One region of the Neorhizobium sp. R1-B genome, then DNA from elsewhere that is predicted to be linked to it. Evidence: riboswitches for the same ligand, from Rfam matches in the RefSeq annotation. Region 1 holds a riboswitch; each other region holds the start of a gene.
The links. A riboswitch is a leader RNA that binds a small molecule or an ion and turns the genes downstream of it on or off. The one in region 1 is predicted to bind thiamine pyrophosphate.
Positions count from the first base shown of each region.

Region 2: it holds a riboswitch for thiamine pyrophosphate, as region 1 does, so the genes downstream of both, thiM (hydroxyethylthiazole kinase) here and thiC (phosphomethylpyrimidine synthase ThiC) in region 1, are expected to answer to the same signal.
Region 3: it holds a riboswitch for thiamine pyrophosphate, as region 1 does, so the genes downstream of both, EDE05_RS10630 (multidrug effflux MFS transporter) here and thiC (phosphomethylpyrimidine synthase ThiC) in region 1, are expected to answer to the same signal.

Region 1 is NZ_SOEM01000010.1:179,184-189,691, reverse strand. It holds gene EDE05_RS15940 (lysine-2,3-aminomutase-like protein) at 1-947, shown strand, start outside; gene thiC (phosphomethylpyrimidine synthase ThiC) at 1,730-3,541, opposite strand; TPP riboswitch at 3,638-3,767, opposite strand; gene EDE05_RS15925 (acyl carrier protein) at 3,945-4,196, shown strand; gene EDE05_RS15920 (acyl-CoA dehydrogenase family protein) at 4,196-5,377, shown strand; gene EDE05_RS15915 (amino acid--[acyl-carrier-protein] ligase) at 5,428-6,339, shown strand; gene EDE05_RS15910 (DUF1839 family protein) at 6,344-7,327, shown strand; gene EDE05_RS15905 (glycoside hydrolase family 2 protein) at 7,324-9,753, shown strand; gene EDE05_RS15900 (alpha/beta fold hydrolase) at 9,721-10,508, opposite strand, start outside.
Region 2 is NZ_SOEM01000006.1:253,609-264,116, forward strand. It holds gene hutH (histidine ammonia-lyase) at 1-852, shown strand, start outside; gene hutG (N-formylglutamate deformylase) at 854-1,663, shown strand; gene hutU (urocanate hydratase) at 1,665-3,338, shown strand; gene EDE05_RS11775 (HutD family protein) at 3,347-3,928, shown strand; gene thiD (bifunctional hydroxymethylpyrimidine kinase/phosphomethylpyrimidine kinase) at 3,957-4,778, opposite strand; gene thiE (thiamine phosphate synthase) at 4,775-5,410, opposite strand; gene thiM (hydroxyethylthiazole kinase) at 5,407-6,204, opposite strand; TPP riboswitch at 6,251-6,345, opposite strand; gene EDE05_RS11795 (heavy metal translocating P-type ATPase) at 6,459-8,651, shown strand; gene EDE05_RS11800 (alpha-glucosidase) at 8,637-10,334, opposite strand; gene EDE05_RS11805 (hypothetical protein) at 10,468-10,508, shown strand, end outside.
Region 3 is NZ_SOEM01000006.1:16,070-26,577, reverse strand. It holds partial or broken gene EDE05_RS10665 (class I SAM-dependent methyltransferase) at 1-297, opposite strand, end outside; gene EDE05_RS10660 (response regulator) at 661-1,332, shown strand; gene EDE05_RS10655 (sensor histidine kinase) at 1,329-2,750, shown strand; gene EDE05_RS10650 (tripartite tricarboxylate transporter substrate-binding protein) at 2,812-3,807, shown strand; gene EDE05_RS10645 (tripartite tricarboxylate transporter TctB family protein) at 3,819-4,256, shown strand; gene EDE05_RS10640 (tripartite tricarboxylate transporter permease) at 4,256-5,785, shown strand; gene prpB (methylisocitrate lyase) at 5,791-6,714, shown strand; gene EDE05_RS10630 (multidrug effflux MFS transporter) at 7,090-8,322, opposite strand; TPP riboswitch at 8,464-8,579, opposite strand; gene EDE05_RS10625 (TetR/AcrR family transcriptional regulator) at 8,907-9,578, opposite strand; gene EDE05_RS10620 (NAD(P)/FAD-dependent oxidoreductase) at 9,798-10,508, shown strand, end outside.

The DNA.
Region 1 (10,508 bases):
ACGCCATAGCCCTGACGCCGACCGTGGTTTCGCTCATCGACCGTACCGACCGGCAGGATCCTGTCGCCCGGCAATTCGTGCCCGATCCGGCCGAGTTGCTGGCGACGCCGGAAGAACGCGCCGACCCCATCGGCGATCAGGCGCACAGTCCGGTAAAGGGCATCGTCCATCGTTATCCGGACCGCGTGCTGTTGAAGGCCGTGCATATCTGCCCGGTCTATTGCCGCTTCTGTTTTCGCCGCGAAATGGTCGGTCCGCAGGGCGACGGCACGCTGGCGCCAGCAGAGCTGTCGGCGGCGCTCGCCTATATCCGCGCACATTCCGAGATCTGGGAAGTGATTCTCACCGGCGGAGATCCGCTGGTCCTTTCGCCGCGGCGGCTTTCGGTAATCATGCAGGGGCTTGCTGATATCCCGCATGTGAAGATCGTCCGCTTCCATACGCGGGTTCCGGTGGTCGAGCCGGACCGCGTGGACGAGGCGATGATCGCCGCCCTGAAGGAAAGCGGCAAGGTGATCTATGTGGCGCTTCACGCCAACCATCCCCGCGAACTGAGCGATACCGCCCGCGCCGCGTGCGCGCGGTTGATCGATGCAGGCATTCCCATGGTCAGCCAGACGGTGCTGCTCAAGGGCATCAACGATGATCCGGTCGTGCTCGGCGACCTGATGAAGGCTTTTGTCGAAACCCGGGTCAAACCCTATTATCTGCATCATCCGGATCTTGCGCCCGGCACCAGCCATTTCCGGCTGGATATCGCCGATGGGCAGAAGATCGTTGCGGCGCTGCGCGGAAATGTTTCCGGGCTGTGCCAGCCGACCTATGTCCTGGATATTCCGGGCGGTCATGGCAAGGCGATGATCGGCAAAAGTGCGGTACGCACGGAAGGCGGCTGCTATTCGGTCAGCGATTTCCGCGGCGAGGAGCACAGATATCCTCCGAAGTGACGCGCGCTCGCCTTCACGCGACAGCTCCTGCCCGTGTTTTGGAGAGCCCACACGAATGCGGAACCTCATTTGATTTTGTATGTGTGGCTCCGCATTCGCGTGGCCTTCGGCGTTCTTTCGGGGTGTCCTGCCCCTACAGGTGATCATCTCGCCTCGCTGCGTGGCTTCATTTGCGGTCTCCTTTCGGGAAACCTTGCCACTTGCACGGCTATACCGAACCGGACATGGCTGCCCGGGGGAGGCTTGATAGGAAGCGATCGGGTTGATGGCCCGCTCTCCTCCATGGCTTTCACCTCTTCCACCTTTCCCGCACGTTACGGGTCCAATGGAAGCGCCGGCTCCCGCCTGCCCGCGAACGTCTCGCGAAACACTCCGGCGACGGAAGCGGGAGGATTGTAGGCATGGATGCGGAGGGTGGGGATGATGACGCGGTCAAGTCATTGGAGATGCTGAGCGGCGGCGATGAATTGTCCCCGGGACAAACATGGAAAGGCAGCATTGTGGGGCGTGCCCCGCCATACCCCCTCTGTCCTGCCGGACATCTCCCCCTCAAGGGGGGAGATCGGCTGGAAGCGAGGCCCTAACCCAGTCAAAGCCTTGAGATTGCCGCAAGATTGCTGAATTCTGCTCCCCGCCGGCTTCCTGCCCTTCACGATTGGAAAGGGATCGCTGAGCATGCCTCCTTCGATCTCCCCCTTGAGGGGGAGATGCCCGGCAGGGCAGAGGAGGGTGAACCGGCCTCGACGTGAACTGGCCCAACGTCGAAGGGCATGGGATCATGCTCACTCCTTCCCCACCGGCATGTAGAGATCGCCGCCGTCGCGGTATTTGGCGGCCATGGCTTCCAGTCCCTCCTTCTGCGCCTCAGCCCGGATATCATGCGAAATCCGCATCGAGCAGAACTTCGGGCCGCACATGGAGCAGAAATGCGCCACCTTGTGCGCTTCCTTCGGCAAGGTCTCGTCATGGAAGGAGCGCGCCGTTTCCGGATCGAGCGACAGGTTGAACTGGTCCTCCCACCGGAACTCGAAACGGGCGCGGGAAAGCGCGTCGTCGCGAACCCGGGCTGCCGGATGGCCCTTGGCGAGATCGGCCGCATGCGCGGCGATCTTGTAGGTGATGACGCCGACCTTGACGTCGTTGCGGTCCGGCAGGCCGAGATGTTCCTTCGGCGTCACGTAGCAGAGCATCGCCGTGCCGAACCAGCCGATCATCGCTGCCCCGATCCCTGAGGTGATGTGGTCGTAGCCGGGAGCGATATCGGTCGTCAGCGGCCCGAGCGTGTAGAACGGCGCCTCGCCGCAAACCTTGAGCTGCTTGTCCATGTTTTCCTTGATCTTGTGCATCGGCACATGACCGGGGCCTTCGATCATCACCTGGCAATCCTTCGCCCAGGCGATCTTGGTGAGTTCGCCGAGCGTCTCCAGCTCCGCAAACTGCGCCGCGTCGTTGGCATCAGCGATCGAGCCGGGACGCAGGCCATCGCCGAGCGAGAAGGACACGTCATAGGCCCGGCAGATATCGCAGATTTCCTCGAAATGCTCGTAGAGGAAGCTCTCCTTGTGGTGATGCAGACACCACTTTGCCATGATCGAGCCGCCGCGCGAGACGATGCCGGTGACGCGATTGACGGTGAGCGGGATGTAGGGAAGCCTGACGCCCGCGTGGATGGTGAAATAATCGACGCCCTGTTCAGCCTGCTCGATCAACGTGTCGCGATAGACCTCCCAGGTCAGGTCTTCGGCGATGCCGTTCACCTTTTCGAGCGCCTGGTAGAGCGGCACCGTGCCGATCGGCACCGGCGAATTGCGAATGATCCATTCGCGGATATTGTGGATGTTCCGGCCGGTGGACAGGTCCATGACCGTATCCGCACCCCAGCGGATCGACCAGACCATCTTTTCGACCTCCTCCGCCATGGAGGAAGTGACGGCGGAGTTACCGATATTGGCGTTGATCTTCACCAGGAAATTCCGGCCGATGATCATCGGCTCGCTTTCGGGGTGGTTGATGTTGGAGGGGATTATCGCCCGTCCTTCCGCGACTTCGCGGCGAACGAATTCAGGGGTCACGAAATCCGGAATATGCGCTCCGAAGCTCTCGCCGTCACGGATGAGAGCTTCCTTGGCCGCCTGCCGGCCGAGATTTTCGCGGATGGCGATGAACTCCATTTCCGCCGTGACGATGCCGGCGCGCGCATAGGCAAGCTGGGTAACGGCCCTGCCGTCTTTCGCCTTCAGGGGCGTGTTGCGGACCGGGAATTCCGGCGTCAGGCGATCGCCGGTGACAAACCCGTTGTCCTCCGGTTTCACGACGCGGCCTTCATAGGATTCGACATCGCCGCGCGCCCTGATCCAGCTTTCGCGCAGCCGCGGCAGGCCGGCTTCGATCGAGACCGCATGGGCCGGATCGGTGTAGGGGCCGGAGGAATCGTAGACGGTGACCGGCGGCTCGCCGGAGGTCGGATGCAGCGCGATCTCACGCATCGGCACCCGGATATCCGCGTGGACGACACCGGATTTGAAAACTTTGGTGGAGGCGGGAAGCGGACCGGTCGTGACGACAGGCGTAAGCTTTGGTGTGGCGATATTCATGGGTGAGGCTCCAAGGTTTGCCGTTTGGAGACCCAGTTCCAGTGTTGGAATGATGGAAAAACGCCTGAGCCGATGGACGGGAATCCCGCCTGAAAGCCGTGAGCGCTCGCACCGTCCCTACGCCAGTATGAACTGGATCAGGTTCAACGGGTCACTGCGCCTCGGCGGCAAAGCCGTCCGACCAGCAGTATCTCAGCCCCTTGCCGGGACCCCCCTGGTGAATGCGAGCATCAAAAACCTGCCGAGCGCCCGTGTCAAGCCAAAGCTGGCCATGCGGATATCTCGGATTTTAGCGAATCCCGCAGCCCTAACTTCACGACGTTTCTTACCGGAATTTTATGCTTTCCGACGTAGACAGTGTTCCCGGCGATGAACGCAAATTCCAGTCATTGGAGATGTCGAGATGAACGAGACTATTCGCGAACTGCTGGCACGGGTCGGCGGGCTTCCGGTTGCAGTGACCGAACTTGAAGATGCGGCCGATCTTTATGCGGCCGGGCTTTCCTCCTTTGCCTCCGTGCAGCTGATGCTGGCCATCGAAGAGGCTTTCGACATCGAGTTTCCCGACAGCCTCCTGAATCGCAAGTCCTTTGCCAGCATCTCGGCAATCGAGCAGACGGTCGCCCAGATCGTGAAAGCCCGTGAGGCTGCGTGATGAGCCTCCCAGCCTTTGCCGCCGACATGACGCTCGGCGCACGTGCCCGCCGAGTGGCGGAGGTCGCGGCCGAAAATGCCGACCGCGTCGACCGGGAAGCCCGTTTTCCGCAGGAAGCGGTCGATGCCATGAGGGCCGAACGCCTGCTCGGCATTCAGGTCCCCATATCGCTTGGCGGCGAGGGGGCTTCGACACAGGAGATCGCGGAGGTCTGCTCCATCCTGGGACAGGCATGCGCGGCAAGCGCCATGGTCTTCGCCATGCACCAGATCAAGGTGTCAAGCCTGGTCGAGCACGGCGGCGACAGCGAGTGGCATAGGGATTTCATGCGCGAGCTTTGCGCCCGTCAGCTTCTTGTCGCCTCCGCGACAACGGAAGGCGGCATCGGTGGCAATCTGCGCAATTCCATCTGCGCCATCGAGATCGACGGAAACATCTGCCGCCTGACGAAGGACGCGACCGTCATTTCTTACGGCGTTCATGCGGATGTCATCATGGTGACCTCCCGCGCCCACGCCGACGCGGCTCCGGGCGACCAGGTCATGACCGTTTTCAGGAAGAACCAGTATACGCTGGAAAAGACGGTGGACTGGGATACGCTCGGCATGCGGGGCACCTGCTCTGACGGCTTTATCTTCAAAGGCGAGGCGCCGGTCACGCAGATCTTCCCGAAACCGTTTGCCGAAATCGCGGCGCAGAGCATGCTTGCCTCGTCGCACCTCCTCTGGAGCGCGGTATGGTATGGCATCGCAGCCGATGCGGTATTGCGTGCGCAGGCCTTCGTGCGCGCCGCCGCTCGCAAGGCGAATGGCACCACGCCGCCCGGCGCGTTGAGACTCGCGGAAACATCCAACCTGCTGCAGCTCCTGAAGTCGAACATTCTTTCGGGCCTGAAGGCCTACGAGGACGCCAAGGCTGAGCCGGACCAGCTTTCCTCGATGGCGTTTTCGATCGCCATGAACAACGTCAAGCTCGCCTCGTCGGAGACGATCCTGACCATCATCAACCAGGCGATGATCATCTGCGGCATCATGGGTTACAAGAACGGCACGCCTTATAGCCTCGGCCGGCATCTGCGCGATGCCCATTCGGCCCAGCTGATGATTTCCAACGACCGCATTCTGGGCAACACGTCGACCATGCTGCTCGTACAGAAACCGGACACCAGCCTTCTCGGCTGACGCCCACCCGTCAATGATTGCCCGTCAAATGAATTGAATGAGGTGAAGCCATGGATATGCAAGTTTCCTTTCTCGACCGCCTGTTCGACGCAGGCCTTCTGATCGACACCGGCGTCGACGGGCTTTATGGCCGCAGCGGCCGGTTCGAAGATGTGATTACGGCCTTCGAGCGGCTGATCGACAGGATAGGCGGGGCCGACGGCGCGGAAGCCATGCGCTTTCCGCCCGGCATGAACCGCGCCTTCTTCGAGCAGAGCGGCTACATGAAGAGCTTTCCGCAGCTCGCCGGCACCGTGCATTCCTTCTGCGGCAACGAGCTCGACCACATGAGCCTGTTGAAATGCATGGAAGTGGGCGAGGAAGACTGGACGAAGGGTCAGGAAGCGACCGATATCGTGCTGACGCCGGCCGCCTGCTATCCGCTCTACCCGACCGTTGCCCGGCGCGGCAACCTGCCGAAGTCCGGCGCTCTCTATGATCTGCAGAGCTACTGCTTCCGCCACGAGCCCTCCAAGGACCCGGCCCGCCAGCAGCTGTTCCGCATGCGTGAATATGTCTGCATGGGCACGGAACAACACGTCACCGATTTCCGCCAGCGCTGGATGGATCGCGGCGTCGAGATGATGAAGTCGGTCGGCCTCGAGGTGACGATCGACATCGCCAACGACCCCTTCTTCGGCCGCGCCGGCAAGATGCTGGTCAACAACCAGCGCGACCAGAACCTCAAGTTCGAGCTCCTGATTCCGATCACCTCGGTTGCCAAGCCGACCGCCTGCATGAGCTTCAACTATCATCAGGATAGTTTCGGTTTGAAATGGGGCCTGAACCTGGAAGACGGCAGCGTCGCACACACGGCCTGCGTCGGTTTCGGGCTGGAGCGGATCGCACTCGCTCTCTTCCACACCCACGGTCTCGACGTGAAAGAGTGGCCGGAATCCGTCCGCGCCACCCTGTGGGGCTAAGGCCATGGCTGGAGTTCTAGCCGGTCTTGATCCGGCCAGCTACAGGCCGCATGCGCTACATTCGGCGGAGCGCATCTGGCCGGAGACCAATTGTTATGTGGACCTCTGGATCGAGGTGCTTTCGGCGCAGGGCCTTCCGCCGGAAGCCATGCTGGGTTTCACATTGACCCAGGATTTTGAGGGCGACCAGTTCACCTTTTTCAAGGTGCCGCTGGAGGATCTCGAAGCGCTTTACGGCATCCGCGTCACGGAACTGGCGATCTTCGACAGGCCGGAGCGGCATGTGCTCGAGCAAATCGGCCGCGGCCGGTTGACGCTGCTGGAGCTCGACAGCTACTTCCTGCCGGATACGCGCGGAGTGACCTATCGCCAGGAGCATGGCAAGACGACGGTGGCGGTAAACCGGCTCGACCTGGAGAAGCGCGAGCTGGACTACTTTCACAACGGCGGCTTCTTCCATTTGTCCAGTGAAGATTTCGACGGCCTATTCCAGACGAATGCGGCCCCGGAGGCGCTGCCCTTCCTGCCGTACACCGAATTTGCAAAGTTTCCGGCGACCTATCCGGCTGCCAGAGACATGCGGGAGACGGCGTGGAAACTCTTGCGGCACCATTTCGCCAGACGGCCGGAGCAAAATCCGATCCGGGCTTTCGCCGAGGTCTTCCCGACCCAGGTCGAGCGCCTGGCCGAACGCGATTTCGGCTTCTTCCACAAATATGCCTTCAACACGCTGAGGCAGGTGGGGGCCAATTTCGAACTTCTGGCTAGCCATCTCGACTGGCTGAATAGCAAGGGTTTTGCGCAGGCGGAAAAACATGCGCTGAGAATTGCTGAAGTCGCCAAGTCTACGCAATTCCAGCTTGCCCGCGCCGTCACCCGCAAGAAATTTGACCCGCTGGCAACGGCGCTCGATCCGGCCGTCGAAGCCTGGGATCTGCTGGCGGCAGAACTGGCCATGACATTGGCCCAGACCCGCGAGGCCGCGTGAGCGCACTTTCGCTGATCGGCACTGAGACCAGTCTTCTTTCGGAGGGCTGGTCATTGCTTTTGAGCGAGCGCGACGCCTATTCGCTGCCAAGTCATCTGCCGCCTGCCCTCGACGATATTCCGGCGGCCGTGCCGGGCACGGCTGCGGCCGCTCTGGAAGCCGCCGGCCGCTTCGACCGCGATGAACCGGAGCCTCTGATCGAGAAAGATGCCTGGTATCGCCGCTCGCTTGCCGGCGAGGCACCCGGTACCGCAATCCTTCGCTTTGACGGCCTCGCCACGGTGGGGGAGGTTTATCTCGGTGATCGGCTGGTCCTCTCGTTTGACAGCATGTTCGAAAGTCACGACGTGCCGGTAGAGCTGACCGGCGGCGAGACCCTGTCGATTTGTTGTCGCGCGCTGAAACCGCATCTGGACAAAACCGGACCGCGTGCCCGCTGGCGCCCAAGGCTCATGAACAATCAGGGCCTCCGGCTGGTTCGCACCACCTCGCTGGGCTTCATGCCCGGCTGGTGCCCCGAAATCCATGCCGTCGGTCCATGGCGACCGGTGTCGCTGGTGAGGCCGGGCGAAGACTGCCTTACCGACCTTTCGATCGCCACGGACTTCGTCAGCCACGAGGGCGGCATCCTCAGGGTCGCCTTTTCCTATGAGGGCCCGGCACGCGATCTCCGTCTGATCTGTAATGGCCAAGAGGCCGAGTTTTCGCTCGCCGACGAAAGATATTCAGCCGAACTTCGTCTGCCTGACGCAAAACCCTGGTGGCCGCATACCCATGGTGAGCCTGCGCTTTACGACGTCACCCTGCAGATCGACGGAAAGGCGACGTTGCTTGCCAGAACCGGCTTTCGAAACATGACAGTCGATCGCGGCACCGATGGCAATGACTTCGCGGTCCTCATCAACGGCGAGAAGATTTTCTGCCGCGGAGCCGTCTGGACGACAGCCGACATCGTGAAACTGCCGGGCGAGCGCGCCGCCTATGAGCCATGGCTGAGGCTCGCGAGGGATGCGGGCATGAACATGATCCGTATTCCTGGCGTCGCGGCCTACGAGAGCGGTGACTTCTTCGCGCTTTGCGACGAGCTCGGGCTGTTGGTCTGGCAGGATTTCATGTTCGCCAATTTCGATTATCCCGCGACCGATCCGGATTTCGTGATTCACGTGAAAAAGGAAATCTCCCAGTTCCTGAACGCGACACAAGCGTCTCCATCGCTTGCTATCCTTTGCGGCGGCAGTGAAATCTATCAGCAGGGGGCCATGCTCGGTCTGCCGGAGCGCATCTGGAAAGGAGCGTTCTGCGAAGAGATTCTGGCAGAGCTCGCCGCTCGATACCGGCCGGACCTGCCCTATGTGGCTAATTCCCCTTCCGGCGGAGCTTTGCCCTTCCATCCCAATGCCGGTGTCGCGCATTACTACGGCGTCGGCGCCTATAAGCGCCCGCTCGAAGATGCGCGGCGGGCGAATGTGCGCTTTGCCGCCGAATGCCTGGCCTTTTCCAACCTTTCCGGAACCGAGACATTGGCCGACGGCAAGGCCGGCATTCCTCGCGACAGAGGTGCCGACTGGGATTTCGAGGACGTGCGCGACCACTATCTCGGCGATCTCTACGCCGTCGACCCGCAGGAGCTTCGGCAGAATGACTTTGAGCGCTATCTCATGCTCTCCCGCGTCGTTACCGGGGAGGTGATGGAAGCTACCTTTGCCGAATGGCGACGGCCGGGCTCCACCTGCAACGGTGCCTTGGTATTTACCTTTCAGGACGTGATGCCGGGCCCCGGATGGGGCGTGATCAGCGTTGACGGTCTGCCGAAACCGGCCTGGTACGCGTTGAAAAGGTCGTTTCGGCCGCTTCAAGTCCTCTTCACCGACGAGGGCACGAATGGGCTCGATGTTCACCTCCTGAACGAGACGCCAGGCAGCTTACCCGTAAGTTTGGAGATTGCCTGCTTGCGGGACGGCAAGCTTCCCGTGGTTTCCGGCCGACGTGAACTGAGGCTGTCTGGTCGGGGCAGCGAAAGCCTGGCCTGTACCGACCTCTTCGGCGCCTTCTTCGACACCGGCTATGCCTACCGCTTCGGACCACCCTCCCACGACGTGACCGTGGCCCGATTGAGGCATGGCGAGACAGGTGCAATTCTCGCCGAGGCCTTTCATTTTCCGCTCGGACGCCCCTCTGCACTTCATGATGCCGAGATAAGCGCGGCGCTGGTCGAGGATCCCTCAGGGTGCTGGCTGGAACTTGCAACCGACCTATTCGCACAGTCGGTCAATCTGGATGTTCCAGGCTACCGCGCTGCCGACAACTGGTTCCATCTGGCGCCGGGCGATAAGAAACGCGTGCGGCTTGTCGCAGAGGTTACTGCGGTTGATCGGCCGCAGGGTGTCGTCCGCTCACTCGGCAGCCGCCGCCCCATATATTTCTGATTTTTCCGTGCCGGTCGACGGCGCAAGGCGAAAAGCCAATTGCTGCACGGCTTGTAGATAGACGTCACGGGCGTGATCCGGCGTCAGATTGTGGTCCGCATCCAGAATGATAGTCGCCGATACATTGGGAAACCGGGCAAGGCCCGCACCGTCGCGGCCAAAATAGAAATTGTAGTGGTCGAGGCCGAGATCATTTTCGCTATAGATCAACGAGACCTGGACGCCGCGGCGTTTGAGCCGGTCGAAAGCGCGATAGATCTCCCGCCCCTCTGAGGTAAAATCCCGAAAAACGTGGGTCATCCGGTGGGAAAGCCGCTTGGTAAGAGCCTTGGCAATATTACGGATCGCCGCACGAAGATCGACGTCACCTTGAAGAACCCGCTTGAAGGTCTCGGCGCGCAGCACCCGTTTTCCGTAATCATCGAGGCTGCGGGTACCGTTGACGATGGCATCCTCGACCGAGCGCCCCCGGCGCCATCGAAAGACGGCCGGATTGACCAACACACCGCCCGCGATGCGGACGTCGGTCAGGGCTGACTGAAATCCGAGATAGGCGCCGCTGCAACGTCCCGCGACAATCACAGGCGCCAATGCACGAGTTTCAAGAAAATCGATCGCCTCCGATACATCGCCGTTCTGCGTGGAATGATAAAGGACCTGTTCCGGACGGCCGGGCACGAGCGGGCTGTCGCCGGCATTGGCGGTATCGAAGCGGAGGGAGGGGATACCGGATCGGGCAAGCATCCGCGCCATAG
Region 2 (10,508 bases), on a different contig from region 1:
GCGATGGGGTCGTCCGCACCATTTGTCGCCGACATTCACGCGCTGCGTGGCCACAGGGGCCAGATCGACACGGCGGCGGCATTGCGTGGTTTGCTCGCCGGGTCGGTTATCAGGGAAAGCCATCTGCAGGGTGACGAGCGAGTGCAGGATCCGTACTGCATCCGCTGCCAGCCGCAAGTCGACGGCGCTTGTCTCGACTTGTTGCGCATGGCCGGCCACACGCTCGAAATCGAGGCCAATGCCGTCACCGACAACCCGCTGGTTCTGTCCGACGACAGCGTCGTTTCCGGGGGCAACTTCCATGCCGAGCCGGTGGCCTTTGCCGCAGACCAGATCGCCATTGCGGTTTGCGAGATCGGCGCGATCGCTCAGCGCCGCATAGCGCTTCTGGTTGATCCGACGCTTTCCTACGGGCTTCCGGCCTTTCTGGCCAGGAAGCCCGGGTTGAACTCCGGCCTGATGATTGCCGAAGTCACGTCCGCCGCCTTGATGAGCGAGAACAAGCAGATGGCGCATCCGGCCTCGGTGGATTCGACACCGACCTCGGCCAACCAGGAAGACCATGTTTCCATGGCCTGCCACGGTGCGCGCCGGCTGCTGCAGATGACGGAAAACCTCTTCGGCATCATCGGCATCGAAGCGGTGACGGCGGCCCAAGGGGTGGATTTTCGTGCACCGCTGACCACCAGTCCCGAACTGCAGAAGGCGATCGCCACTTTGCGAGCCGTCGTCCGGACCCTTGAAGAGGATCGCTTCATGGCGCCGGATCTGTCTGCTGCAAGTGCTCTTGTGGCGGACGGATCACTCGTCGCGAGCGTCTCCGACGGTCTGCTTCCGGGATTGGAGGGCTAATATGGCAGTCTTTGAAATCGTTCAGGGCACATCCCCCGTCATTCTCGCCTTCCCTCACACAGGGACAGAGGTTCCACCAGACGTTCGAGAGCGCCTGAACGAGAACGGACGGTTGCTCGCGGACACCGACTGGCACATCCACGATCTCTATTCCGGCCTGCTGCCCCAAGTGACGACAGTGCGGGCGACCTTTCATCGCTATGTGATCGATGCAAACCGCGATCCCACCGGCGCGAGCCTTTACCCCGGCCAGAATACCACCGGTCTGATCCCGGAAACGGACTTTGACGGGAAGCCGATCTGGAAGCCAGGCGAAGAACCGACCGAAGCCGATACTCGCTATCGGCTGCAACACTTCCACGCTCCCTATCACGCAGCCCTTCTTGCCGAGATTGAGCGCGTCAAGGCAATTCACGGTGTCGCCGTGCTCTATGATTGCCATTCCATCCGTTCAGTCATTCCGTTCCTGTTTGAAGGGCGACTGCCCGATTTTAACATCGGCACGGACATGGAGCGTACCTGCGATCCTCGCATCGAGGCGGCAGCTATCGAAGTGGTTCGCTCAGCCAGAGGCTACACGGCGATCCTCAACGGCCGCTTTAAGGGTGGCTGGACGACCCGTCACTACGGGCGGCCGGAAACGGGCGTCCATGCAATCCAGATGGAGCTTTCGCAGATTTCCCATCTGGTCACTGAAGAACCACCCTTCGCTTATGACGAGACGAAGGCCGAGCAGCTGCGCTTACACCTGAAAGAGATCCTGACACGCATCGAAACCGTTGCGGATCAATTGAAGACCGAGGGAAATTGAGATGAGCAACCCACGCCACAACATCCGCGAAGTCCGTGCACCGCAAGGCTCGGAGTTGAACGCCAAGAGCTGGATGACCGAAGCCCCGCTGCGCATGCTGATGAATAACCTCGATCCGGACGTCGCCGAACGTCCGCATGAACTGGTGGTTTATGGCGGCATCGGCCGTGCCGCCCGCACCTGGGAGGATTTCGATCGCATCGTCGCGACACTGAAAACGCTGACCGAAGAGGAGACCCTTATCGTGCAGTCCGGCAAACCGGTCGGTGTGTTTCGGACGCACAAGGACGCGCCGCGTGTCCTAATCGCCAATTCCAATCTTGTCCCGCATTGGGCCACCTGGGACCATTTCAACGAACTCGACCGCAAAGGTTTGGCCATGTACGGCCAGATGACGGCCGGTTCCTGGATCTATATCGGCACGCAGGGCATCGTGCAGGGAACCTACGAGACTTTCGTGGAAGCCGGCCGCCAGCACTATGGCGGCAACCTGAAGGGCAAGTGGATACTGACCGGCGGTCTCGGGGGCATGGGAGGCGCCCAGCCGCTTGCGGCCGTCATGGCCGGTGCCTGCTGCCTCGCCGTCGAATGCGACGAGACACGCGTCGACTTCCGCCTGCGCACCCGCTATGTCGATGCGAAGGCCCATACCTTGGATGAAGCTCTGGCACTTATCGACCAGTGGACGAAGGCGGGTGAAGCCAAGTCTGTCGGTCTCATCGGCAATGCTGCCGAGATATTTCCCGAACTGGTTCGCCGTGGTGTAAAGCCCGACATCGTGACCGATCAAACCTCGGCCCATGACCCGGTTCACGGCTATCTGCCGATCGGCTGGACGGTCGCCGAATGGCGGGCGAAGCAGGAAAGCGATCCGAAGACGGTTGAAGCCGCCGCCCGGGCTTCGATGAAAATCCATGTCGCCGCCATGGTCGATTTTTGGAATATGGGCGTTCCCACGCTCGATTACGGTAACAATATCCGCCAGGTTGCCAAGGAAGAGGGGCTTGAGAACGCCTTCGCTTTCCCGGGCTTCGTGCCTGCCTATATCCGTCCGCTGTTTTGCCGTGGTATCGGCCCCTTCCGTTGGGCGGCACTTTCCGGCGATCCGGAGGACATCTACAAAACCGATGCCAAGGTGAAGGAACTGCTGCCGGACAACAAGCACCTGCATAACTGGCTGGACATGGCCCGCGAGCGCATCGCCTTCCAGGGCCTGCCGGCCCGGATATGCTGGGTGGGCCTGGGCGATCGTCACCGTCTTGCGCTGGCCTTTAACGAAATGGTCAAGAGTGGCGAATTGAAAGCACCTGTCGTCATCGGCCGCGATCATTTGGACAGTGGTTCCGTCGCTTCACCCAACCGCGAGACGGAAGCCATGAAGGACGGATCGGATGCAGTATCCGACTGGCCGCTTCTCAATGCCCTGCTCAACTGCGCCTCTGGCGCGACATGGGTCTCACTGCACCATGGGGGCGGTGTCGGCATGGGTTTCTCGCAGCATTCGGGCGTTGTCATCTGCGCAGACGGCTCCGATGACGCGGCCAAACGTCTAGAGCGAGTTCTGTGGAACGATCCGGCCACCGGCGTCATGCGCCATGCGGACGCGGGTTACGAAATCGCGCTCGAATGCGCGAAGGAAAAGGGCTTGCGCCTGCCGGGCATCCTCGGCAATTGAGGACCGAAATGCGTCTTCTCAAGGCGGACGACCACAGGGCCATGCCCTGGAAAAATGGCAAAGGCGTCACCCGGGAAGTGGCGTCCGAACCTATGCCGGGCGATCCGATTGGACGGTTCCTCTGGCGCATCAGCCTCGCGACAGTAGAGGGCGAGAGTGATTTCTCGCCCTTTCTCGGCATTGACCGGACCATCGCGGTCCTTGCCGGCGACGGCATGCAGCTAACGGTGGACGGCGTCCTGCAGCCGGAAATGCGGGCATTATGCGACCCGTTTCCATTTTCCGGCGATAGTGACGTCTCCGCCAGATGTCTGGGCGGCCCGATTACCGACCTCAACGTCATGACGCTTCGCGGCCACGCATGGCATCACGTGCAGCGATGTGCCTTCGAGGGATCCCTTGTCTTCAATACCGCCAAGGCGCTTTTCGCGATTGTTTTCACGGGCACCTGCATGGTTCGGGCGGATGGAATCGAGCTTGCGGCAGAAGGACAAGACGTCCTTTGCTGGATAGCCCCGGATGTGCATGTCCATTTGACCGCCGAGCAGAGCAGCGTCGTTTATCTCATCGAGATGGAGCGCCTTTCGTGAGGGGAGGCCGGCAACCTTCCCGCCCAGGTCAGCTCGGCTGTTGTTCACTCGCCCACAGCGCGTGGAAGTGCTGAACAGGTCCGTGGCCGTTGCCGACACTCAGTGTGCCGGCTGCAGCTATGGCGCCTGCAAGATAGACCTTGGCGATCGCAACGGATTCGGCAAGCGGAGCGCCTTTGGCAAGCTCGGCGGCTATCGCACTGGACAAGGTGCAACCTGTGCCATGGGTGTTTTGCGTTGAGACCCGCGTACCCTCAAACCAGTGAAGACCGGTGGATTCCGCCAGGACGTCGGGGCTCTCTGCCCCTTCAAGATGGCCACCCTTGATCAGCGCCGCCTTCGGCCCCAGCCGGAGCAGTCTCTCGGCCTGCTCGGCCATCCCCGCGCGGTCTACCGCCATCGCTTCACCTAGAAGAGCAGCGGCTTCCGGCAGGTTGGGCGTGACCAGCGTGGACATGGGTATTAGCCGACGGATCAGGATCTCTATCGCATCGGAAGCCAGAAGTGACGCCCCCCCTTTGGCGACCATGACAGGATCGAGCACGATCGGCAGATTGTCATGATAGGGACGGAGGACATCCGCAACGACTTCGGCGATTTCGGCATTGGCAATCATGCCGATCTTGACCGCATCGACCCGGATGTCGGCAAAAATGGCGTGGATCTGCTCGGCCACGAAAGCGGGTGGTACGAGATGCACGCCTGTTACCCCGACCGTGTTTTGCGCCGTCAAGGCAGTAAGGACTGCCATTCCAAAGGTGCCCCGCGCCGAAAACGTCTTCAGGTCCGCCTGAATTCCCGCGCCGCCGGAGGGATCGGAGCCTGCGATGGATAAAACATTGCGGATCATAGGCGCGCCTTTCTGACCTCGTCAGTTATTCTTCGTGCGGCTTCCTTCGGGTCCGGCTGGCCGCAAATGGCGGAGACTACGGCGATCCCGTGGGCACCTGCCGCCAGCGCCTTGCCGGCGTGTTCCGCCCTGAGGCCGCCGATGGCGACCGCTGGCACCGATGCGGCCGCCACGATACGCGCCAATCCATCGAAGCCGATCGGCTGCTTGTGATCCGGTTTGGTGGGAGTGGCGAAGACCGGGCCTATTCCGACGTAGTCGACGAGAGATGGATCGACGCCCTGCGCAAGCTCCTCGGTTTCGACCGACACGCCGACGATCATACCCTCTCCGACGCGGCGGCGCGCCATCGATGCCCCCATGTCGCTCTGTCCCACATGCACTCCCTCGGCGCCGATGGCGATCGCGGCTTCGACATCGTCATTGACGATCAAAGGTATGCCGCTGCCTGCGAGTGCCGCTTTCAACGCCTGACCGGTCTCGATCATCCTTGCGGTGCTGGCGTTTTTGTCACGCAATTGAACCATGGTCGCACCACCTTCCACGGCGAGCCGAGCGGTCTGCGCCATGCCGAGGCCTTGGCATAACTCGGGATCGAGGACGAGATAGACGGATAGATCGAAGGCTTTCATGCTGCTACGACCTTCGCTTTGGCATCCAGCGTCTCTGGCGAAAGCGATGCCAACCGGTCAAGAAAAAGGGGAGAGAAAGAACCGGGGCCATTAGCAGTGAGTGCTGCTTCCTCCCCCGCGACCGCGAACATCGCGAGGGCGGCCACCGTCGCGTCGAACGGCCTATCCGGACGGACTGCGACAAAGGCACCAACCAGAGCGGTCAGAGAGCAACCAAGTGCCGTAACACGAGGCATAAGATCAGATCCGCCGAGGATATGGACGGAGCGAAAACCGTTGGTAACGAAGTCCATTTCGCCGGTAACGGCTACGACGCAGGCGTGATCACGAGCAAGCGCAACGGCGGCGTCTTCGGCCTTTTCGGTTTTGTCGCCGCTGTCGACGCCCTGACCGCGAGATTGCGCTCCTGTAAGTGCCATGATCTCCGAGGCGTTGCCGCGAATGACTGTGGGCTTCAGCGCCAGGAGTTCTGTAACGGCAGCGCTGCGGTAGGGGGTCGCGAAATGGGCGACTGGATCGAGGATCCAGGGCTTGCCCTCCTCGCTGGCAGCTTTTGCCGCTTCCTTCATGCCGGAAAGGAAGTAAGGCGAAAGCGTTCCGATGTTGATCGTCAACGCCGCAGCGATGCGAGCGAAATCTCCTGCTTCCTCCTTCGCATGCACCATGGCTGGCGAGGCGCCGGCGGCGAGCATCACATTGGCCGCAATGTTCATCGCCACGAAATTGGTGATGTTCTGCACAAGGGGGTTCTTTTGGCGCATTGCCGATAGAATCTGGCCTGGAGTGTCTGTCATCTGCGTCCTCGCCTTTTCAGGTGGAGGGGCGCAGGGCATTTCATCAGAAAAAGCCCAGGCGACTCCCTCCGCCAGCATGATCTGGTTCAGGTTCAAAGGGTACTTCTCAGCCCGGCAACCCGGACGCCCCTGTCTGAGGCAAGGACTAGCGCATATGCCGCCATGGGCGCCAGCGATTTTTGTCAAAAAAACTACTTGTAGCTCTAGTCGCTAGAGGTTGTAGTTATGGTACCCGATCCCAGGCGGAGAGAAAGATGACAGCAAAGAATCAGGCTCGTTACAAGATCGGCGGAATGGATTGCGCAAGTTGCGCGGCAAAGATCGACACAGCAGTTCGACGCATTCCCGGCGTCCAGGATGTTTCCGTTTCTGTTGCTGCAGGCACGATGATGGTCAGCCATGATGGAACGTGCGACCTGCCAGTGATCGAAACGAAGGTTACCGGGCTTGGTTACTCGCTGCGCGCTCTTGGGCAGAAGTCGCCTCGACCAGCAGAGCTGCCGGATCACGGCCTTGATCATGAAGGTCACGACCATGGTCTCCCCGAGACGAAAGATCTTGCAGGATTGCATGAGCACGATCGCATGGACGGATTGTGGTGGAAGAGCGCCAAAGGACGGCTGACGATACTGGCAGGTATTGCACTGGCAGCAGCTTATGGGGTCGGGCACCTGGTTCCGGCCTACGACACCTATATCTTCGTAGCCGCCATGCTCGTCGGCTTGGTGCCGATCGCCCGCCGCGCCGTCATGGCGGCCTTGGCGGGTACGCCGTTTTCGATCGAGATGCTGATGACCATCGCTGCCCTTGGTGCCGTGGTCATCGATGCGTCGGAGGAAGCGGCGGCGGTGGTCTTCCTATTCCTCGTCGGGGAGCTTCTGGAAGGTGTCGCCGCCGGCAAAGCGCGCCAGAGTATTCAAAGCCTGACGGCACTGGTGCCGAAGACCGCGCTGCTGGAAATAAACGGCAAGACACGAGAAGTACCGGCAGAAGATCTTGGGATCGGATCGATCATCCTGGTGCGGCCAGGCGACCGCATCTCTGCGGACGGCATCATTGTCGCCGGCGAAAGCGCAATCAATGAAGCGCCGGTGACGGGCGAGAGCATATCGGTCGTAAAGACTGTCGGCGATGCGGTTTTCGCCGGCACGGTGAATGGAGACGCGGCCCTGCGGGTGCAAGTGACAGCGGCTTCCGCCGACAATACCATCGCCCGGATTGTGCGCCTGGTCGAGGAAGCGCAGGAAAGCAAGGCACCGACCGAACGCTTCATCGACCGCTTTTCGCGCTATTATACGCCAGCCGTCGTGGTCGTCGCAGCGCTGGTCGCAGTGTTGCCGCCACTTATCACTGGTGAAGCCTGGGAAGGTTGGATCTACAAAGGGCTTGCCATTCTTCTGATCGGCTGCCCTTGTGCGTTGGTCATCTCAACGCCTGCTGCAATTGCTGCGTCACTGTCCTCCGGTGCCAGGCGCGGTCTGTTGATGAAAGGCGGTGCGGTCCTCGAAATGGTGGGCAAGGTCACAGCCATCGCGCTGGACAAAACCGGCACGTTGACCGCCGGTAAGCCTCGGGTAACCGATGTGATTGCCTTCGGGCGTAATGCCGATGAGGTGCTTCGCATCGCTGCCGCGCTCGAAACCGGGTCCAGTCATCCGCTGGCGATGGCCATTCTCGCCAAGGCTGCGGACGATGAAGTAGACATTCCTGCCGCGAGCGATGCGAGGGCGCTTGGCGGCGAGGGTATAACGGCGGTCGTCGAGGGCCAGGAGGCCTTCCTGGGTTCGCCGAAAGCAGCGGCCGATCGGGTTTCGCTGTCCATGGCGCATCGGCGGCAGATCGCCGGCCTTAATGATGAGGGTAAGACCGTATCCGTGTTGATCGCGGCCGGCGTGCTGGCCGGCGCGATCGCCATGCGCGACGAACCGCGGCCCGACGCGAAAGAGGGCTTGAAAGCGCTGACGAATGCCGGCGTCCGGACGGTCATGTTGACAGGCGATAACGCCCGTACCGCGAGCGCGATCGGCAAGGATCTCGGCCTCGAGGTGCATGCCGAGCTGATGCCTGAGGACAAGCAGCGGATCATTGCGGAATTGAAACGCAAGGGTTTTACAGTTGGCAAGGTGGGTGATGGTATCAACGATGCGCCGGCCTTGGCGGCGGCGGACGTCGGCATCGCCATGGGCGGGGGCACGGATGTGGCGCTCGAAACGGCCGACGCCGCGGTACTTCACGGCCGTGTACGCGACATTGCCGACATGATCGAGTTGTCGAAGCGCACGATGCGCAACATCCACCAGAACATTGCCATTGCTCTCGGCCTGAAGGCCGTCTTCCTTGTAACCACGGTTCTCGGTGTGACCGGGCTCTGGCCGGCAATTCTGGCGGATACCGGTGCCACTGTGCTTGTCACGCTCAATGCGCTGCGTCTGCTACGCGGTCGGTGAAAGGATGGCAAATGCCTCATAGGGTTTGAGTTCCACAACCGGACCAAGGTTGTCGATGGGGTGGTAATTTGTGATCAGGCATCGGCCGGTGGTCTTCAATTCATCCGGTATGGTCAAAGATACTTCCCGTGCGGTGAAGTTGGCGATGACGACCAGCCGCTCATGGTCGAGGCTGCGGGAATAGACAAAAACGTCCGGATGCTGATCCAGCCAGGACTGATAAAGCCCATAGACGATAACCGGATGTGCTTTCCTTAGGGCGATCAGCTGCCGGTAGTGGTTCCAGACCGAACGTTCGTCGGTCATGGCAGTTTCTGCATTGATCGTTGTATAATTGGGGTTGACCTCTATCCACGGCACGCCGGAGGAAAAGCCGCCATGGGGCGCAGCGCTCCATTGCATCGGCGTACGCGCATTGTCACGTGCGTTGTCATTGGCGCCTGTGATGAATTCCTCCGGCGACAGCCCGGCCTCGATGTGCAGGCGGTGCATGTTGAGGGTCTCGATATCCCGATATTGATCTATCTTGGTAAAGGGGACGTTGGTCATCCCGATTTCTTCGCCCTGATAGATGAAGGGTGTGCCCTTCAAGAGATGCAGCACGGTCGCCAGCATCTTGGCGGATTCGGACGGATAGCCGCGGGAGTCGCCATATTTGGAGACGGCGCGGGGCAGGTCGTGGTTTCCCCAGAAAAGGGAGTTCCATCCGTCTTCCGACAACGCATATTGCCATTTGCTGAGCACCGACTTCAGCTTCACGAGATCGAAGGGCTTGGAGCGCCACTTGCCGTAGACTTCGTCCCATTGCTGCGTGACATGCTCGAACTGGAAGACCATCGAAAGTTCGTTGCGATCGCGCCCGGTATAGAGCAAGGCCGAACCCGGCGTCGCGCTCCAGGCTTCGCCGACGGTAAGAATGTTGCGGCCACCGAAGGTTTCGCGGTTCATTTCCTGCAGATAGTCGTGCAGATGCGGCCCGTCCTTCACCAGTTCCTGGTCGACCTGCTTGCCGATATAGTCGATGACGTCCATGCGAAAGCCGGCAATGCCACGTTCGAGCCACCAGTTCATCATGTCGTAGATTTCTCGCCGGACCTTCGGGTTTTCCCAGTTGAGATCCGGCTGGCGACGGGAGAAGAGGTGGAGGTAATATTCCCCGGTTTGAGGATCGAGCGTCCAGGCCGGTCCGCCAAAGGAAGACATGAGGCCATTCGGAGGGGCGCCGTCGGGACCGGGTTTTCGCCAAATATAGAAGTCGCGATAGGGATTGCTGGGGGACTTGCGGGCTTCGAGAAACCAGGGATGTTCGTCGGACGTGTGGTTGACGACCAGATCCAGGACGATCCCGATACCGCGTTTCCTGGCCTCGGCTATCAGGCGATCGAAATCCGCCAGGGTGCCGAACTCGGGAGCAATGTCTCGGTAATCGGAAATATCATAGCCGTTGTCGTCCATTGGCGACTTGTAGATCGGTGAAAGCCAGATGACGTCGATGCCGAGATTTTTTAGATAATCCAGCTTTGAGGTAATGCCCGGTAGATCGCCGATACCGTCTCCGTTGCTGTCGGCGAAGCTTCGCGGATAAATCTGATATACGGTGGCCGTGTGCCACCATTTGCGCTCCATAGGAGGCGATGTCGGTTGCTCGGCCATAGCCGCGGGCTGATGTGGGACCTGGTTCATATCGTCGTCTCTCCCTGCCTGCTCAAATCGCTCACTGGCGCAACGTCGCAAGCTCACCCGTGTTCCCCCAAAATTGGAACAGGCTGGCGGCTCGGGGGTTAGTCCAAGAGGTAACAAGTTAGAGGAGCACCCGATGAACAGTAGACTTCCACCCGTCCCGGAAGACAACCGCAG
Region 3 (10,508 bases), on a different contig from region 1:
CGGGACGCTGCGGGTCGGCCAGATCGTCGATCAGCGGGTCCAACAGATCGGCCTCGTAGCCGCTCGCGCGAAGCAATTCGACGAAACCCTTCGAAATGTCGGTGCGCCGGACGCTAATCCCCCGCTTCTCAAGCGCCAGTGCATCTCGCCCGCCCCCGCTTCCGATCTCGAGCCACCCAGCGCGGTCACGAACACATCAATCTCAGTCGCCACCCATTCGGGCATCGCCGCCGCCTCGGCAGCATACTCGGCTGCGACCGCATCATAGGACCGCACGGTATCCCTGTCTGTGCTCATCGTGGCCCTCCTCCTTCAAGACAACCGGCCCGATAGGCGAGAGGCCCATCAGTCGGTTGCGACTTCCGCACTTCGTCAGTTCATGCCATCGCGGGCGAATTGCTCCCAAGATTATTTGCAACGCGATCCAGAAGCACCACCGACCGAATTCCATGCTGCCGGGCGGCAATGCGCCCTCATCTCAATCATAAAAGTCGTCCCGGCGCGCACCTGAAAGCAGACATCGCTCGCTGCGACTTGGCGTCCCCCGGTGCGCCAATTGCGGTCATGCCACCTTACTCTCCTCGTGGTGTTCCGGTTTCCATTTTTCAGCAAACGTGTTTTCAGGCTACAGATGATTAGTGATAAACCGGGACCAGACGCTTGAAACTTCTTTTGGTCGAAGACGACGCAGAGCTCGCGCAGTGGCTGATCAAGGCCCTGAAGCAACGATATGCCTTCATGATCGAATGGGCTGATGACGGCGCACTGGCGGATCAACGATTACGGCAAGAGGAATTCGACGCGGTCATCCTGGACCTCGGGCTGCCGAAGATGGACGGACGCGCAGTCCTTTCGGCCATGCGCAGCCGCGGAGACACGACACCTGCACTCGTCCTGACTGCTCGCGACACTTTACCTGAAAGGATTGGGACGCTGCATGAAGGTGCGGACGACTTCCTGGCCAAGCCGTTCGCGATTGAGGAGTTGGAGGCAAGGCTAGTGGCGCTGGTGCGTCGGGTCCATGGGCGAAATGCAGGAACGTTCTCCTGTGGTGAGCTGACCTACTATTCCGCCGAGCAGCGCTTTACGTTGAACGGCGAGCCGCTGGACCTTTCGCCTCGCGAGCACTCGCTCCTGCGCATCCTCGTACAGCACGCGGGAGAGCCGATGTCGAAGCAGAAGATCGTCGACAGGATGTTCTCCTACGACGCCGACATCCACCTCGAGGCAATCGAGGTCATCGCTCACCGTCTTAGGAAAAAGCTCTCTCACTCCGTCCAAATCAGGACGCTTCGTGGCCTTGGCTACGTGCTTGAAGCGGGCGCGACATGAGCGCCACGAGCACCTCTAACCCCGGACGTCCTCTAGCGGTCACCCTTGGGGTGTGGATTGTTCCGGCAATCGTCCTTGCGATGGCGTCGACGCTCTGGTTCAGCGCGACGACCGTCCAGGAGATGGCCGACAGCGCCTACGACCGGTCTCTCGCCGGAGCCGTTAGGGCGATCGACGCCAACATCTCCACGGAAAGCGGTGGGGTCGGGGTTGAGCTTCCCTATAACCTCTTCGAGTTCTTCCAGCTCACGGCACAGGGCAAGGTCTACTTCAACGTCTCCACGAGCGATGGGCTGGTGCAGATCGGGGACGTGCTTTTACCGGAGACGCCGAACCTTGAACCGGGTCAGCTCCGTTTCCATGACGGCGACTACTTTGGCGAAGTCATCCGGGTTGGAGCGCTCTCTCGTCCGCTCGATCCTGCTAGACCTGAGGGGACTCAGATCACGATCCAGGTCGCCGAGACGAAGCTGTCGCGCACCACCTTCCAGAACGAGTTGATGATGCGCGCCATCCTGCGCGACGTCCTCGTTGTTGCGGTCCTTGGTACGTTAATAGGCGTCGGCGTCTACATGGCGCTGAAGCCACTGAACAGGCTGCGGGAAGCCATCGACGCTCGGGAGCCTGACGAGTTGAAACCTCTTGAGGTCGCTGATCTGCCCAAGGAGGTTCGGCCGGCAGTCGAGGCGATGAACCGTTTGATGGCCAGAAACGTAGAGCAAGCCCAACAACAGCGGCGATTTCTTGATGACGCTTCACATCAACTCAGGACGCCGATGACGATCCTACGCACCCAGATCGACTACGCGCTGCACCAGTCGAACCCCGATGAGGTCCGTACTGCGCTGCAGTCGTCCAAACTCGTGCTGGATCGCTCAATCCGCACGACAAACCAGCTTCTTGCGCTTGCCAAGGCGCGGACGTCACAAGGCACGGAGACATACCCCCAAGCTTCTATCGACGTCGCCGAGTCGGTCGCAGAAGTCGTCCGCATGCTGTGGCCGCGTATACGTAGTCGCCAAATGGACTGCATCGTCGAGTCTTCCGGTCAGAGGCTGATCGTCCGCGCCAACGAGGGCTTCCTTCAGGAGGCGATGATGAACATCCTGGACAACTCGATCAAATACGCCCCTGAAACCAGCCTCGTGACGGTGACGCTTTGGCGAGAAGACGCCGCGGCTGTCGTGGAGGTAATGGACGAAGGTCCGGGAATGGAAGAGGAGGAACTTGCCTACGCCGGTATGCGCTTTCGCAGCGGTCAAAAGGCTACGAGCGGGAGCGGTCTCGGGCTGGCGATCGCGCTAACCGTCGCCCGCGCCAGCGGCGGGTCGATGCAGGTGAGGAACAGGTCGGACCGCAGAGGCCTTGTCGTCTCGCTCCGCCTGCCTTTGGCAACTGAAAGCCAGTTGAAAGCTTGAGGCGGATATATGGCGAGCTTCGCAGATAGGAGGTCTGCGTTCGTCATCTGGAGGATCATCTATGACAATTGCATCTCGCGCCGCGCTCGCCGCCGCCATTTCTATCACAGCCGTTTCCGTTGCTCCGACTTTCGCGCAAGCAGAGCCGAAGAACCCAGAATGCATCGCACCAGCGCAGCCGGGCGGAGGTTTCGACATCACCTGCAAGCTCGCCCAGGCGACGCTTCAGCAGTCGGGCGCGATCAAGTCCCCGATGCGCGTCTCGTACATGCCGGGCGGCATTGGCGCGGTTGCCTACAACGCGATCGTCGGACAGCGCCGTGACGAACCAAATGTCGTCGTGGCATTCTCCGCCGGATCGCTCCTGAACCTCGCCCAGGGCAAGTTCGGGGCATATTCTGAAAAAGACGTTCGCTGGGTCGCCAGCGTCGGCACCGACTACGGCGCTGTCGTCGTCCAGGACAGCAGCGAATACAAGTCGCTGACGGACCTGATGGCTGCCATCAAAAAAGACCCGAAGTCTGTCATCATCGGAGCCGGTGGCACGATAGGCAGCCAGGACTGGATGAAGGCCGCGATGGCTGCGCGTGCCGCAGGCATCGACTACAAAGCCATGCGCTTTGTGGCGTTCGAGGGCGGCGGGGATTGCGCAACCGCACTTCAGGGCGGACACGTCCATGTCTGCATGAACGACGTGGGTGACAGCCAGGCAGCAATCGATGGTGGCGCGCCGCTGAGGCTTCTTGCGATCTTCTCGGAGCAGAGGCTCCCAGGCAAGCTGTCCCAGGTGCCGACGGCCACCGAACAGGGATTTGACATCAAGTGGCCCATCGTCCGCGGGTTCTATGTCGGACCTGAAGTCAGCGACGCGGACTATAAGTGGTGGGCTGATGCTTTCGCCAAGACGATGCAGTCTCCCGACTACGCCGCGGAACTTCAGAAGCGCAACCTCTTCCCGCTTCCCATGACGGGCGAGGAGACGAAGGCGTTCGTGGAAAAACAGGTGGCGTCATACAAGAAGCTCGCCGCTGACTTCGGTCTCGCCACGACCAAATAAGGCCTCGCATCATGAAAACCGACCGCCTCCTGGGAGCGACCGCAATCGCGGTCGCAGCAATGATGCTCGTGTTCGGATACGCGCTTCAAGCACCCTTCGCCTACGAACCTGTTGGGCCCCGAGCGTTTCCGCTCATAGCTGCAGGCATGATCGCGCTGTGCGGCGTCATCTTGGTGCTGAGGCCCGGAGAACCGTCCTGCGAACCAGCGGGGCCTATCGGAGCGCTCGCAGCTTTATGTGGCTGTCTCGTTGGCTATGCGCTGCTCTTCCAGCCGCTCGGCTTCGTAATCGCGACGACAATCTTCATGGTCCCGATCGCGATGATCTTCGGCGCTAAGTGGTGGCAGGGTGCGGTAACGGGTGTCGTGCTCGCGGTCTCTTCCTACCTGCTCTTCGACCGAGTTCTGGAGGTCGTTCTTCCGGTGGGTCCATTCGGAGGGATCGTCTGATGGATTCGTTCAACTACCTGTTACACGGATTCGGAGTCGCTCTTGCTCCGACAAACCTGCTCCTGGCTGCGCTTGGAGCCGTCGTCGGGACGATGGTCGGTGTCTTACCGGGTCTTGGGCCCATCAACGCCGTTGCCATGCTGGTTCCAGTCGTGTTCGCGCTGGGACTGCCGCCGGAAGGCTCGCTGATCCTGATGGCGGCCATCTATATCGGCTCCGAATACGGCGGTCGCATCAGCGCCATCCTGCTGAACGTGCCGGGCGAAGCGTCTGCAGTGATGACCGCTCTGGAAGGCTATCCGCTCGCACGCCAAGGGAAAGCAGGGATTGCCCTGTCCCTGTCCGCCTGGACCTCGTTCGTCGGGTCGGCCATTGCGACCTTGGGGATTGTCCTTGCGGCCCCGGTTTTGGCGAAATGGGCCTTGGCATTCGGACCCGTGGAGTATGTCGCGCTCATGGTCTTCGCCTTCGCGTGTCTTACGGGCCTTCTCACGGACCAGCCCGTGAAGGCGATGCTCGCGATCGGGCTCGGGCTCGCGATCTCCACGATCGGCATCGATGCGAACTCGGGTGTCTACCGCTACACGTTTGGCTCGCCGAACCTGGTGGACGGCGTTCAGTTCGCCACTGTCGTGATCGGCCTCTTCGCGATCAGCGAGTTGCTGATCATGCTGGACGCCAAGCATGGTGGAGCAGCCGTCCGCATCGAGCAGTTCGGGCGCTCGCTATTCAACCGTCAGGAGATGCGCTTCACGAACATGGCGACGCTGCGTGGCTCGCTCATCGGGTTCTTCGTCGGCATTCTTCCGGGCGCGGGTGGGACCGTGGCTTCTGCGCTCGCCTACACCACCGAGAAACGTGTTGTCGAAAAGAGCGATCCGGAAGGGAGCCGTTTCGGAGAGGGAGATGTGCGCGGGCTCGCTTCGGTCGAGGCGGCAAACAACAGCGCTTCCAACTCCAACTTCATCCCGATGCTGACGCTGGGCATTCCAAGCTCCGGGACCACGGCGATCATGCTGGGCGTCCTGACGCTCTACAACCTGACACCCGGTCCCGCGCTCTTCCGCTCGCAGCCTGATCTGGTCTGGGGTCTCATCGCCTCGCTGTTCATTGGCAACTTCATCCTTTTGGCGATCAATATCCCGCTTGTCGGCGTGTTCGCCAGGATGCTGTCCGTCCCGGCCTGGGTCCTGGTGCCGTTCATTGTCGTCGTGAGCGCGATCGGGGTCTACTCGGGCAAATCGACGACATTCGATCTCGTCCTCATGGTCGGCCTTGGTGTCGGCGGTTACCTCCTGCGCCGTCTCGGCGTGCCCATGGCACCGCTCATCCTCGGCCTCGTGCTCGGTAAGATACTGGAGCAGAGCCTGAGGCGAGCGCTATCGCTCTCTGCCGGAGATGTGGCCATCCTATGGTCGAGCCCGATCTCGATTACGCTGTGGATCATGGCTGCCGCCGTCCTCATTATCCCCCTCCTTCTTCCGCGCTTCGCGAAGTGGAGGCACAAGACAGCACTGCAGGTGGATTGACCGCAATGAATTATCTTCTTCCTAACCCAAATGACGAAAATCCGGCGGGTGACAGGCTTCGCCTTCTCTTGCGCAAGCCGGAGATCGTCAGGATGCCGGGGGCGCATAACGGCCTTGCAGCGCTCCAGGCCAAGGCCGCGGGCTTCGAGGCGCTGTACCTGTCCGGGGCAGCGATGAGCGCTTCGATGGGGCTGCCCGATCTCGGAATCCTGACGCTCGAAGACGTCTTGTTCTTCACCCGGCAGATCGTTGGGGCCTCGGGTCTTCCATTGCTGGTCGATGGAGACACGGGCTTTGGCGAAGTCTTGAATGTCATGAACACGGTACGGCGTCTTGAAGAAGTCGGTGCTGCCGCGATCCAGATTGAGGATCAGGTGCTGCCGAAGAAGTGCGGTCACCTGAACGACAAGAAGCTCGCGACCCCCGAAGACATGGCAGCCAAGGTTGCCGCCGCAGCGAGGGCTCGTCGTTCTCTTGTCATCGTGGCACGTACGGACGCTGTCGCAGACGAAGGGATAGAACGGGCAATCGACCGCGCCCGTCTGTACGTCAAGGCTGGCGCGGATGCCATCTTCCCGGAGGCTCTGATCACCGAAGCCATGTTCGCCGAGTTCGCAGCCGCCATGGGAGGCGTCCCTCTCCTGGCTAACATGACGGAGTTCGGTCGCTCTCCTCCCATGACGGCCGGCGCGCTCCAGGACCTCGGCTACAAGATGGTGATCTGGCCGGTATCGTCACTTCGGGTCGCCAACAGGGCGCAGCAGGACCTCTACGGGGAGCTTGCCCAGCATGGCGCCACGACAGATTTGGTGGCCAGGATGCAGACACGGGCCGAACTATACGACCTGATTGACCTCGCGAGCTATGAATCGCTCGACGCCAGTATTGTCGCAAGCGCTGTACCCCAGGCGGAATCGCGACAGGAGTAGAAGCCCATGGGTGGCATTAAGACCAGTGACTGCGAGATGATCCCTGACCTGATACGTCGAGTTCTTCCTCCTTTAACACGAGGAACTGGTCACGGATGGCTGCCGCTCTGGTCGCCTGCGGTACCACCGACCGATCGCCAATGCCGCCGGGCGGCAACGCGCCTTCACCTCGGCGGTAGATGCCGTCTCGCGCGCTTCCTGGAAGCGGACATCGCTCACGGCGTCGTCACGTCGCGTGTGCCGAGATCGGTGCGGCCGCCCGGTAGCATCCAGCACGCCTTGTCTAGTGGATCGGCGCTGGACGAGAAATAATGCGCCGTCTTTCGTCGCGAACGACCGCACTGGCTGCAAGAATGCGTTGTGAACTAGACATCTTCATCCTCGTTCGGATTGGCTGGCAGCATGGGATGACTTCACCGCTGTTATCGTGGAATCGTGTTTATCGGTAAGTGCGGCGAATGTCGCAGCCAGCAGCCCAATCGTCGTCGAAAGAAGAATGATGCAGAAGAGCCCATAGGTCGCGTCGTTTTCTGTCAGCATCGCCCCCGTGATCGATGAAAGGGCCGCACCGCCGCCAACCGTCATGGCACCGGCCAATCCGGCGGCGCTTCCGGCGAGATCCGGACGCACCGAGAGCATCCCGGCATTGGCACTCGGCATGGTCAGGCCGTTGCCGATGCCGATCAGGATGCAGGGGCCGAATAGCGCAATGGCATTCCTGAAGCCTGCCAGAAACAGGGCCAAGCCGATTATAGGGCACGCGCACGCTACGACGCGCCCCATAATCATCATGGTGGTCAACGGCACGCGCCCGGCATATCGCCCCGACAGGAAGCTGCCGAAGATATAGCCCAGGGTTGTGACGCCCATGAAGATACCGAGCGTTCCGGCCTGTAGGTCATATGCCGATGTTGCCGCCAATGGAGCGCCGGCAAGGAAGGCATAGAACGCTCCAACCGAGAACGACATGCACAATCCGTAGGCCCAGAAGCGCGGCGCGCGGAACAAGGCCGGATAGGTTCGGAACTGCTGAGCAATCGTGTCCGAGCGCGCTTTGTTGGTTTCGCTCAGACCGAACCAGCACAAGAGGAACATCACTGCCCCGGCGAGGGCGAGACACCAGAAAATCGCCCGCCAGCCAAGGGCCTGATCTAAAGCCCCGCCGAATGCCGGGGCGAACATCGGCGCGATCGCCCAGATCATTGCCGTATAGCCGATCCTGCTCGCCGTCCGCTCCTTTCCGACGGTATCCCTGATGACCGCCATAGCGACCGGGTAGCAGGAGGTAATTGTAGCCTGAAGCATACGGAAGGCGAGGAATATCCAAATATCAGGCGATAGGGCACAGCCGATTGATCCAAGCGTGAAAGCAGCAAGGTTCGCCAGAATGATCGGTCGCCGTCCGAACCGATCCGACAGCGGACCCATGACCATTTCCACCGCAACGGCGACCACCGCATAGCCTGCCAACGACAAGCTAGCGAAAGCATAGCTTATATGAAAATCCCCGGCGATATTCGCCAGCGAAGGCAGGAACACGTTCAGCGGTATGACCGAAAGAGCGCACAATAGGATGATTGTCGAGAACCTTGGAGGGGAGCGCATCATGTCTCAGCCCTCTCCAAGCCGCTCCGCCGCGGAGAAATCGAGGGTGAGGGCAAGATCTTGATCGTGCTGCCTCTAGGGGTATTCGTTCCGAGCTTTGGTTTCGTCAGTGTCATTACGGCCTCGTCTAAGAGGCCGGCTGAGGATAGGTGTCGGACCCGTCCCTTCGCCGGCATGATCCGGATCAGGTTCAAAGGGTCACTGCGCTGCGTTGGCCAGCAGTATCTCAGCCCTTTGGCAGGGCACCCCTCGGTGTAGACGATGATAGAGCGAAAATCGCAAGCAAGCACGCTTTTTGAGGGGTACGGACAGTTACCACCTAAAACCTCACCTGGAAATTCACCCACCCCCTGGCAAGCATTCTCGCAGTGTCAACCCCGACTTTGTCTCACAAGCTGGATTTTAAACGCGTTTCTTCGGCAGCCGATGACCTCAAGGGGCTCAAGCCCACCGTTAACTGCGATAAGCAACATGTCCGCTTTTCCTACTGGCAATGCGCCAAGCTGACAGTCTGAATAGCGCCTTTATTTCCGCCGTTCAGACCACCGTTGCAGCTTCCCGAAAGCTGACGGTCTGCCAAGCCGGCACTAAGGCCTCGAATGGGTCGCAGCGGTTACTCCGCCGATCGCATTGCCGCCGTGCGCGGCCATGAACATGGCGACGGCCGATCGGCAGTAGGATTCGATCTCCTTGTCGTCCTCTGCTCGCCCCTGATCGAAGCGTGCAATAATCAGGAGATCGGACCCTTTGAAAAGCGCAGCGAACAAGCGGGCGGACCGGAGAGGATCGGGCACGTTTAGAACCGCCTTGTCGTGCAATTGACGCAACAGAACCTCGATTTGGGCGATGATATGGGCGGGGCCGGCGTCGTAATGCAGCTTACCCAACGACTTTTGATTCGTCGTGTCGGCCATGACCATGGCTTCGACATTGCGGACGTCCGGGCGCAACAGCGTGCGAAGCAGGGACGATCCCACCGCCATGAGCTGATCTTCGGCCGAACCGTCGACGCCTTCAAAAAGGACCTGCGGGATTAACTGATGGCACCGGGCCGCAAACGCCGCGCCAAACAGGGCCTCTTTGCTCTCGAAGTGCCTGTAGATGCTGAGTTTGGATATCTTCGCCCGCTGAGCGACCTTGTCCAATGTCGTCGCTTGAAAACCCAATTCCGCAAAAAGTTCGCTCGCGGCGTCGACTATGGTTTGACCAAGCGCCTCGTTAGCGGGCCGGCCGCGCCGGCCTCGACTATTTTCGGTCATTTCAATTCCAGTCCTTGACAGTATCTTTATTCTCGAATTACGATACCACTTAGTTTCAGAAATATGCAAGCCAATGAATGAATCGAAAAACACGAGGGCGCCATGCAACGACGAACACTGCTAAAGCTGGCCGCGCTGTCCACCATCGGCCTTCCGCACGCCCAAGCCATCGCGGGTTCGAACCCAACATCCTCTACCCACAATACGGAGCCCACTACCATGGATGACGTCATCATCATCGGCGGCAGCTTTGCCGGTCTCGCCGCCGCCCTGCAGCTCGGCCGTGCCCGCCGTAAGGTCACCGTTCTTGATACCGGCCTGCCGCGTAATCGCTTCGCGGGCCGCTCGCACGGTATGCTCGGCCACGATCACAAGCCACCGCTGGACATCCTGGCCGAGGCGCGGCAACAGCTGGCGCGTTATCCCGCGATCCGGCTGGTCAATGCCCGTGCCGACAGCATTTCCGGCACCATCGACAACTTCTCCGTCCTCACTGGCGATGGCGAAAGCCTTGGGGCGCGCCGCCTGATCCTGAGCTATGGCGTCGTTGACCAGATGCCTGATGTTCCGGGCTATGCCGAGAGCTGGGGCACATCCATCATTCCATGCCCCTATTGCGACGGCTTCGAAGTCGCCGGCCAGCATTGGGGCCTCGTCTGGTCCGGTCCGCAGTCAATGAACCAGGTCAGGCTATTTCGCGATTGGACTGACAGGCTGACGGTCTTCGCCGATGGTCACGAGATTTCATCCGATATCCGGGCCGATTTGGCGGGCCGCAACGTACCTGTCGTCGATGGCCGGATCACCGGCGTCGCCCGTCACGGGAGCCACAACGCCACGATCAAGCTCGATACCGGGCCAAACGTTGCGGTCGACATCCTGTTCGCGCATCCGCGCAACAAGCCGTCCGCGAGCCTGCATGAATCACTG